2 regions of the Mesorhizobium sp. M1273 genome follow, and region 1 is predicted to be linked to the other one. Evidence: predicted binding sites of a transcription regulator. Region 1 holds the regulator's gene; the other holds the start of a gene.
What was found. Region 1 encodes PhoB, which activates phosphate uptake and scavenging genes when phosphate is short. Its sites were predicted from a motif close to TGTCATNNANCTGTCAT; they were not measured.

Region 1 (4,420 bases):
CACCTCCATCGAACCGGCAAACAGGAAATCGGCATTCGGATCGGAACCCGAACCCTTGATGAAGACGTAGTTGCCTTCCGGCTTCACCTTGAAGACTTCCCGGGCCTGCATGCGGCCGACTTCCTTGTTGTCGAAGGTCAGGTAAAAGACGTCCTTGTTCTCGATCAGCCGGTCGTAGCCGACAACCGGAATACCTTCGTCCAGCGCCTTTTGCACGGCCGGCCCGATGGCCGAGGCGTCCTGCGCCAGGATGATCAGTGCGTTGGCGCCCTGCGAGATCAGGCTCTCGACGTCGGTGAGCTGCTTGCCGGGGTTGGACTGTGCGTCGGCGGAAATATACTTGTCGCCTGCGGCCTCGATGGCCGCCTTCATTGCGGCCTCGTCGGTCTTCCAGCGCTCTTCCTGGAAGTTCGACCAGGAAACGCCGATGACCTTGTCTTTAGCCTGCGCCACCGACGCCAGCGCCAGCGTCATGGCGACACCCGCCAGAATGGCGGTCGTGAATTTCTTCATCATATCCTCCCTGCGCCGCGTACGGCGTGACCAATTGGCTCAAAGACCAGCTTAGAAGCTCTAATTTTTTCGAGCCTCGAAAAAATACTGGTCCGATCTCCGGCTGCTGTCAACATCGATTCTGATGGATTTTGATGACTCTGCGAGTTTTTTCGAGCGTCGGAATAAACGATGACAGCGCCACCTGCATCTGACACTATTTGCCTCATCCGACACTATTTGTCGGACATTACCGACGGCTTCCGGTTCATGAGCGGCCGCGGCAACCGGGAGGAAAGCAAAACAATGTCGGTCGGAATCCGCCATGACGATTTGCGCCGGCGCAACCGGGCGATGGTGATCTCGGCGGTGCGCCGGGCCGGCCAGCCATCGCGTACTGAGATCGCAGCTACCACCGGCCTCAGTCATTCGACCATATCGGCGATTTCTTCCGACCTGATACGGGAAGGCATCCTCGCCGAGAGCAAGCCAAGTGAGCCCGTTTCGTTGAAACGCGGTCGTCCGCAAGTCGGCCTCGCCCTCAACCCGGAAGCGGCGGCGGTGCTGACCGTGGTGTTGTCGCTGAATTTCCTTTCGGCCGCCATTATCGACTACACGGGACAGGTGGTCGCCGAGGAACAGCGCCGGCTGGACACGCTGACTATGCCGCGCGACGAGCTGATCCGTGAATGCATGGCCATCGTCCGGCGCCGGCTGCAGGATCCAGATCTTGACGTCCGCAGTGTCGCCCGCATCGCCCTGGCGATTCAGGGCATTACCGACTCCCCTGCACGCGCCATGCTGTGGTCGCCGATCACGCCGCAGACCGACATCGCCTTTGCCGACATGCTGGAGGACGAATTCGGCATCCCGGCAACGGTGGAGAACGACTGCAACATGATGGCGGTGGCTTTGCGCTGGCGCAATCCGGATCGCTATCGCGATGACTTCATCGCCATCCTGCTTTCGCATGGCATCGGCATGGGGCTGGTGCTGAAGGGCGAACTGTTCACCGGGACGCATTCCTCGGGCGGCGAATTTGGCCACATGATCCATCGTCCGGGCGGCGCGCTCTGCCGTTGCGGGCGGCGCGGCTGCATCGAGGCGTATGCCGGCAACTACGCCATCTGGCGCAACGCCAGGCAGATGAGCGAAGACAGCGAACCGGTCGCCGACGTCAGCGACGCCGACATGCGCGCACTGGCGGCCCGGGCGCGCGAGAAAGATGGGCCGGAACGCGAGGCCTACCGCAAGGCCGGCGAAGCGCTGGGTTTCGGTCTCGGCTCGCTGTTCGCGCTGATCGATCCGGCACCGGTCGCGATGGTCGGCGCCAGTGCCGCCGCCTTCGATCTGATCGAGCCGGCCTTGCGGAAGGCAATCGCCCAGACCGCCGGCGGCCAGCATTCAGGCTCGATCTCCTTCGATACAGAGCCGAACGAATTGCCTCTGATCCGCGAAGGCTGCGCGATGCGGGCGTTAAGCTTCGTCGACCAGGAGATTTTCGCGCCGGGCGCGCAAATGAGGCCCAGCGTCAGAAAGAACGTAGCCTGACCAGGCGGGTCAATCTTCCCTGATCGCATAGCCGGCGCCGCGGATGGTGCGGATGACATCCGGCATCCGGCCGTTGTTGACGGCTTTGCGCAGCCGCCCGACATGCACGTCGACGGTGCGTTCGTCGATGTAGATTGTCTCCCCCCAGACATTATCGAGTAACTGGCTGCGCGAGAAGACACGGCCCGGATGCCGCATCATGAACTCGAGCAGCCGGAATTCGGTCGGCCCGAGCCTGATTTCGCTCTTCTTGCGATAGACCCTGTGCGATTCGCGATCGAGCACGATGTCGCCGACCTTCAGCACGCTGGACAGCACTTCCGGCTTGGCGCGCCGCAGCAGCGCCTTGACCCTGGCCATGAATTCCGGTGTCGAAAACGGCTTGACCAGATAGTCGTCGGCGCCGGTCGAAAGACCGCGCACCCGGTCGCTCTCCTCGCCGCGCGCGGTCAGCATGATGATCGGCAGCCGCTCGGTTTCGGGGCGCACCCGCAACCGACGACAGAGCTCGATGCCGGAAACCGCTGGTATCATCCAGTCGAGCACCAAAAGGTCGGGCACATTCTCCTGCAAACGGATCTCGGCTTCGTCGCCGCGTGTCACCACCTCGACCTGGTAGCCTTCGGATTCGAGATTGTAGCGGAGCAGCACACCCAACGGCTCCTCGTCCTCCACCACCATTATGCGTGGTGCGATCATCGGCTGGGCACCCCCATCATGTCACCGGTGCGGACATTGTCGTTTCGTCCTGCTTCGGACGATTGACCGGCAATTGCTCGCCGGTCAGCACATAATACGCATTTTCGGCGATGTTGGTGACATGGTCGCCGATCCGCTCCAGATTCTTGGCGCAGAACAGCAGGTGCGTGCAAGCGGTGATGTTGCGCGGATCTTCCATCATGTAGGTCAACAGCTCGCGGAACACGGACGTGTATTTAACGTCGATGCGCTCGTCGGCGGCACGAAGCTTGGCCAACGCGGCCGCATCGCCTGCAGCATATTCCTCGATGACACCCTGCACCTGGATGAGAACCAGCTGCGCCATCGCGTCGATGGAATGCGACAGGTCCCGCGGCGTGGCGCTGAGGCCGACCGCACTCACGCGCTTGGCGATATTCTTGGCAAGGTCGCCGATGCGTTCGAGGTCGCCCGCCATGCGGATCGCTCCGACCACATGGCGAAGATCGTGGGCCATCGGCTGGCGTTTGGCGATCAGGGTGATGGCGCGGTCGTCCAGTTCGCGTTGACGCGCATCCATGATGGCGTCGTCGGAAACGACGCGTTGCGCCAGCACGTTGTCGGAATTCAACAGCGCCTTGGTCGCCCCGCCGACCATCGAACCGGCGAGGTCGGCCATGTCGCGGATCAGCTTGCTGATCTGCTCGAGATCCTCGTCGAAAGAAGCGACTGTGTGTTCGCCCATGGTCCTGTCCTCATATGCATGATCGGAACGGCTCAGCCGAAGCGGCCAGTGATGTAGTCCTGCGTGCGCTTCTCGCGGGGCGACGTGAAGATCTTCTCGGTCCGGTCGAACTCGACCAGTTCACCCAGATACATGAAGGCCGTCTGGCGCGACACGCGCGCCGCCTGCTGCATGTTGTGGGTGACGATGACGATCGTGTAGTCGGCTTGCAATTCGTCGATCAGTTCCTCGATCTTGGCAGTCGACAGCGGGTCGAGGGCCGAAGCCGGTTCGTCGAGCAGAATGACTTCCGGCTTCACGGCCACGGTGCGGGCGATACAGAGCCGCTGCTGCTGGCCGCCGGATAGGCTCAAGCCGCTGGCGTTGAGCTTGTCCTTGACCTCGCTCCACAGCGCGGCGCGCTTCAACGCCTGTTCGACGCGGCCGTCCATCTCGGACTTGCCGAGGTTCTCGTAGAGCCTGACGCCGAAGGCGATGTTCTCGTAGATCGACATCGGGAACGGCGTCGGCTTCTGGAACACCATGCCGATCTTGGTCCTGAGGAGGTTGAGATCCTGCGACCGGTCGAGAATGTTCTTGCCGTCGAGCAGCACCTGGCCCTCGGCCGTCTGTTTTGGGTAGAGCTCATAGATGCGGTTGAATACACGCAGCAGCGTCGATTTCCCGCAGCCCGAAGGGCCGATGAAGGCCGTGACACTGCGCTCAGGCAGCGACAGGCTGATGTCCTTCAGCGCCTTGCTCTGGCCGTAGTAGAAGTTGAGATTCTTGACCTCGATCTTCGTCTTCTCGGCGACCGTTTCGGCCATCGTCATGTCTGGGGACAACATCTGTGTCATCTGTCCTCTCTGCGTCCGGTAAGGCTGCGGGCGAGGATGCTCAAGCCCAGAACCGTCAGGGTGATTATGAGTGCGCCGGTCCACGCCAGTTGCTGCCATTCCTCGTAAGGGCTGAGAG
Region 2 (4,420 bases), on a different contig from region 1:
GACCTTTGCCTATCAGGTCTCGGGCGAATATTCGATGATCAAGGCCGCCGCCGCCAATGGCTGGATCGACGGCGAAAAGGCGATGCTGGAATCGCTGCTCGCCTTCAAGCGCGCCGGCTGCGACGGCATCCTGACCTACTTCGCGCCGGAAGTGGCGGCGATGCTCAAGGGGTGATGCGCCTTTGTAGCGTCTACATCGAGTAGTGTTCGTTCGTCCAAAGCGCGACATGGAACGCCGCAGGACATCGCTTCAAGTTTACGCTGCCCCTCGTTGCCCTGCCCGGTATTTCTCCCCGTAAAGTGGCAGGGAGAAAGACGCGTTCGTAAAAGATTTTACCAATCTCCAGCGTTGCAAAAACATCGACGTTGCGGCCGGCCCCTTCTCCCCGTCACTATACAGGGAGAAGGGGCCGGCAGGCGGATGACGGGCGGCGCCGACATTGAGATTGGTTATTCCAACATGATTTGGAAGCGATTGCCCCGCCAGCAAAAATACCGCTTGCAAAATGCAATCAGTTAAGCTACCCCGATAACTGCTTGCATGTCACAATTGGTTATCGAGGAGGCTCCCATGTCCAAGCTTCGCGTCAGCGCTTTCACCCTGTCGATCGACGGCTTCGGCGCCGGTCCCGACCAAGACCTGAAGAACCCGCTGGGTGTTGGCGGAGAAGCCCTGCACGAATGGATGTTCGGCACCCGCACCTTCCGCAAGATGGTCCTCGGCAAGGATGGCGGGACCACGGACACCGACGAGGCGTTCGCAGCACGCAGCTTCGAAAATGTCGGCGCATGGATCCTCGGCCGCAACATGTTTGGGCCGATCCGCGGCGAATGGCCGGATGACAGCTGGAAAGGCTGGTGGGGTGACAACCCACCCTACCACGTGCCGGTCTTCGTGCTCACGCACCATGCGCGTGATCCCATTGTCATGGAGGGCGGCACGACTTTCTATTTCGTGACCGACGGCATCCACTCAGCGCTGCAAAAGGCGAAAGCAGTGGCTGACGGCAAGGATGTACGGCTGGGCGGTGGCGTTTCTACGATCCGGCAATATCTCAAGGAAAAGCTCATCGACGAAATGCATCTGGCGATCTCACCGGTCCTGCTAGGCGCCGGCGAGAGCCTTTTTGCCGGCATCGACATGCCCAAGCTCGGCTATCGCTGCAGCGAGCAGGTCGCGACGCCGAAGGCCACGCATGTCATCATCGAGCGCACCTAGCTTGTTGCAGGGCGCCGCCATGGAGGCGCCGCCCTCCTCGCCGCTTTAGTCAGTACTTCTCCGGCACATACAGTTCGCGCGGCAGTACCTGGCGCTCGTATTCGGGATTGAAGACGCGCTCCGGCCGTGTGATCTCTTCGTGCGGCACCTCCTCATAGGGCATCTGCTTGAGCAGATGGTCGATGCAGTTCAGCCGTGCCCGCTTCTTGTCGTTGCCCTCGACGATGAACCACGGGGCTTCCGGAATATTGGTGCGGGCGAACGTTTCTTCCTTGGCCTTGGTGTACTGCTCCCAGCGCACGCGCGACTGGAGATCCATCGGCGACAGTTTCCATTGCTTCATCGGGTCATGGATGCGCATCAAAAAGCGCATCTGCTGCTCCTCGTCGGTGATCGAAAACCAGTATTTGACAAGCGTAATGCCTGAGCGGACCAGCATGCGTTCGAAATCCGGAACGTCGCGGAAGAACTCCTCGACCTGATCCGGCTGGGCAAAGCCCATTACCCGCTCGACGCCGGAGCGGTTGTACCAGGAGCGGTCGAACAGCACGATCTCGCCGCCGGCCGGCAGATGCGGAACGTAGCGCTGGAAATACCATTGCGACTTCTCGCGCTCGGTCGGCGCCGGAAGTGCTGCGACGCGGCAGATGCGCGGATTAAGCCTCTGGGTGATGCGCTTGATAACACCACCCTTGCCCGCCGAGTCGCGGCCCTCGAAAACCACGACGAGCTTCTTCTTGTGATAGGCGACCCAGGACTGCAGCTTGATCAACTCGGATTGCAGCGTGATGAGATCGCGAAAATACTGCAGGCGGTCGATCGATGGCGGATGTGCATTCTTGTAGATCTTGGCGATCTCCATCGACAGCGCCGGCTCCGAGATTTCCAGCTCATAGTCTTCATCCAGCGTGTCGGCGAGTTCCGCTTCCAGCCAGTCCCTGGCCGGGGAATTCTGTTTTATCTCGGTCATTTACGCTGCTCCGCTTACAGGCCTTGCCGGCCGCTGTCAGGCGCTCTGCCGCCCGGCCCGGCGGCCGGAAATCGAAGCGCTGGACCGATGTTAGTATAGGCCGGCAATGACGGTTTTATTGCAGCCACTACTGCGCTGGCTGTGCGTTTCAATCCGCAAGATGTGATCGAGCTTGCCCTGCGGAACGGGCGACAAGCGGAACGAATTATCCTACAAATAGCCGGTTCATTGAGGGCTGTCGTCTGCAACGCCCTTTCCCGATAAATTGTGAGGACACGACATGGAATACCGCACTCTCGGCCGTTCCGGGCTGAAGGTTTCGACGCTGACCATGGGCACCATGACGTTCGGCGGCGGCGGCGCGTTTTCGGCGGTCGGCAAGACCGACCTCGACGAGGCGCGCCGGATGATCGACCTTTGCATCGATGCCGGCGTCAATGTCATCGACACCGCCAATGTCTATTCGAACGGCGTGTCGGAAGAGATCATCGGCGAGGCGCTTGGCGGCAAGCGCAAGGGCGACGTGCTGATCGCCTCCAAGGCGCGCATGCGGATCGGCAAAGGCCCCAATGATGAAGGCCTGTCGCGCTACCATCTGATCCGCGAATGCGAGAGGAGCCTGAAGCGGCTCAGGACGGATGTCATCGACATCTATTTCCTGCACGAGTGGGATGGCCTGACACCGCTTGAGGAAACCATCGCCGCGCTCGACACGCTGGTCGCGCAGGGCAAGGTCCGTTATGTCGGCTGCTCCAATTATTCCGGCTGGCAAGTGATGAAGGGGCTGGGGATCAGCGACCGTCATCACCAGCCACGCTTCGTCACCCAGCAGATCCATTACACGTTGGAAGCGCGCGAGGCCGAGTATGAATTGTTACCGATCTCGGTCGACCAGGGGCTCGGCGTGCTGGTCTGGAGCCCGCTTGCCGGCGGGTTGCTGTCCGGCAAATACCACCGTGACCAGCCGACCGCCCGCCAGCTCAGCGGCTGGTCGGAACCGCCGATCCGCGACGAGGACCGGCTGTGGCGGATCGTCGACACGCTGATCGATATCGGCAATAATCACGGCGTGTCGGCGGCGCAGGTGGCGCTCGCCTGGCTGCTCGGCCGGCCCGCTGTCAGTTCGCTGGTGATCGGCGGACGAACCGAAGCCCATTTCAAAGACAATATCGCCGCTGCAAGCCTTGTGCTTGCCGATGAGGAGCGCACACGGCTCAATGTGGTCAGCAGGCCGCCCGTGCTCTATCCCTACTGGCACCAGCAATTCACGGCAAAGGACCGGTTCGGGCCGGCCGATCTCGTTCTCGACCGCGACGGCGCCTGAAAAGCCGGGCTCTCCGGACTGCGCCGAGATATGGAGCCCGATCGTGCCTTGCGGTGTTGTGTTTGCGGTCCAATGCTCCTAGGCAAAGGCCAAGCACAACGAAAGGAAACGATATGGCACGAGCACCGAACTACGGTCAGGAACGCAAGGAACGCGACCGGCAGAAGGCTGCCAAGAAGGCGGAAAAGCAGGCTGCCAAGGTCGCAGCCAAGGAGCGATCGAAGCCCGAGGGCGAGAGCGAGTCCCAAACCAAAACCGAAACGGCAGAGTGATGATATCCGGGCTGCCAGGCGGGCCGGGCCTCGGTCAAATCCCGCTATGCCTCAGGCAGGCGCCTTGTCGCTGACGAAGACGTTCACTTCACGAGCGGCGGCAATGAAGGCCCGTCTTGCGTTCATGGCCGGCTTGTCGCCGGCCAGCGCATCATGACAGGCTTGCAACGCTTCGCGGTGCTTGGGGCTGCGCTTGCCGGGCCAATTGTTGAGGAGGTAGTCGGAAGCCTCGCGGGCCGTACGCAAGAGCTGATTGCTTCCCGCCGCGCCCTTGACGGTCACGGGTGTGTCAAATCGGTTGTTTTCCATCGCCGCTCTTACGCCATCGGCATTTGCGAAGCGAGACCGAAAGTAGCATTCTTCGCTCATCTGCTCTTTTCGTGATCAATGGCAGCCGATCCTCACTCAAGCGACGACGGCAAATCCCCGGGCGCGCAGGCCGCGCCGGTCGTTGCGCAGCGAGGTCACCAGCCGGTCGCGGCTGCCGGTGATATGGGCCGAAAGCAGGCGGGCGGCGGTATCGGCATCGCCGGCCCGCACCGCCGACAGAATGGCATGGTGTTCGGCCCAGGCACGGCCGAGCGCTGCCTCGTCGCGAACCTCGAGCCAGCGGGCGCGCGACAGGCGCGTCATCG

Region 2: a site for PhoB is predicted at 2,296-2,312, ahead of ppk2 (polyphosphate kinase 2). Genes of this name have one in related genera too.

The regions. Positions count from the first base shown of each region.
Region 1 is NZ_JAMYLV010000005.1:191,622-196,041, reverse strand. Features, by position in the region: gene xylF (D-xylose ABC transporter substrate-binding protein) at 1-513, opposite strand, end outside; gene NKH30_RS08385 (ROK family protein) at 799-2,043, shown strand; gene phoB (phosphate regulon transcriptional regulator PhoB) at 2,053-2,742, opposite strand; gene phoU (phosphate signaling complex protein PhoU) at 2,759-3,466, opposite strand; gene pstB (phosphate ABC transporter ATP-binding protein PstB) at 3,499-4,302, opposite strand; gene pstA (phosphate ABC transporter permease PstA) at 4,299-4,420, opposite strand, start outside.
Region 2 is NZ_JAMYLV010000016.1:43,294-47,713, reverse strand. Features, by position in the region: gene hemB (porphobilinogen synthase) at 1-175, shown strand, start outside; gene NKH30_RS18415 (dihydrofolate reductase family protein) at 572-1,219, shown strand; gene ppk2 (polyphosphate kinase 2) at 1,269-2,189, opposite strand; gene NKH30_RS18405 (aldo/keto reductase) at 2,470-3,513, shown strand; gene NKH30_RS18400 (hypothetical protein) at 3,627-3,785, shown strand; gene NKH30_RS18395 (DUF982 domain-containing protein) at 3,837-4,094, opposite strand; gene NKH30_RS18390 (GntR family transcriptional regulator) at 4,191-4,420, opposite strand, start outside.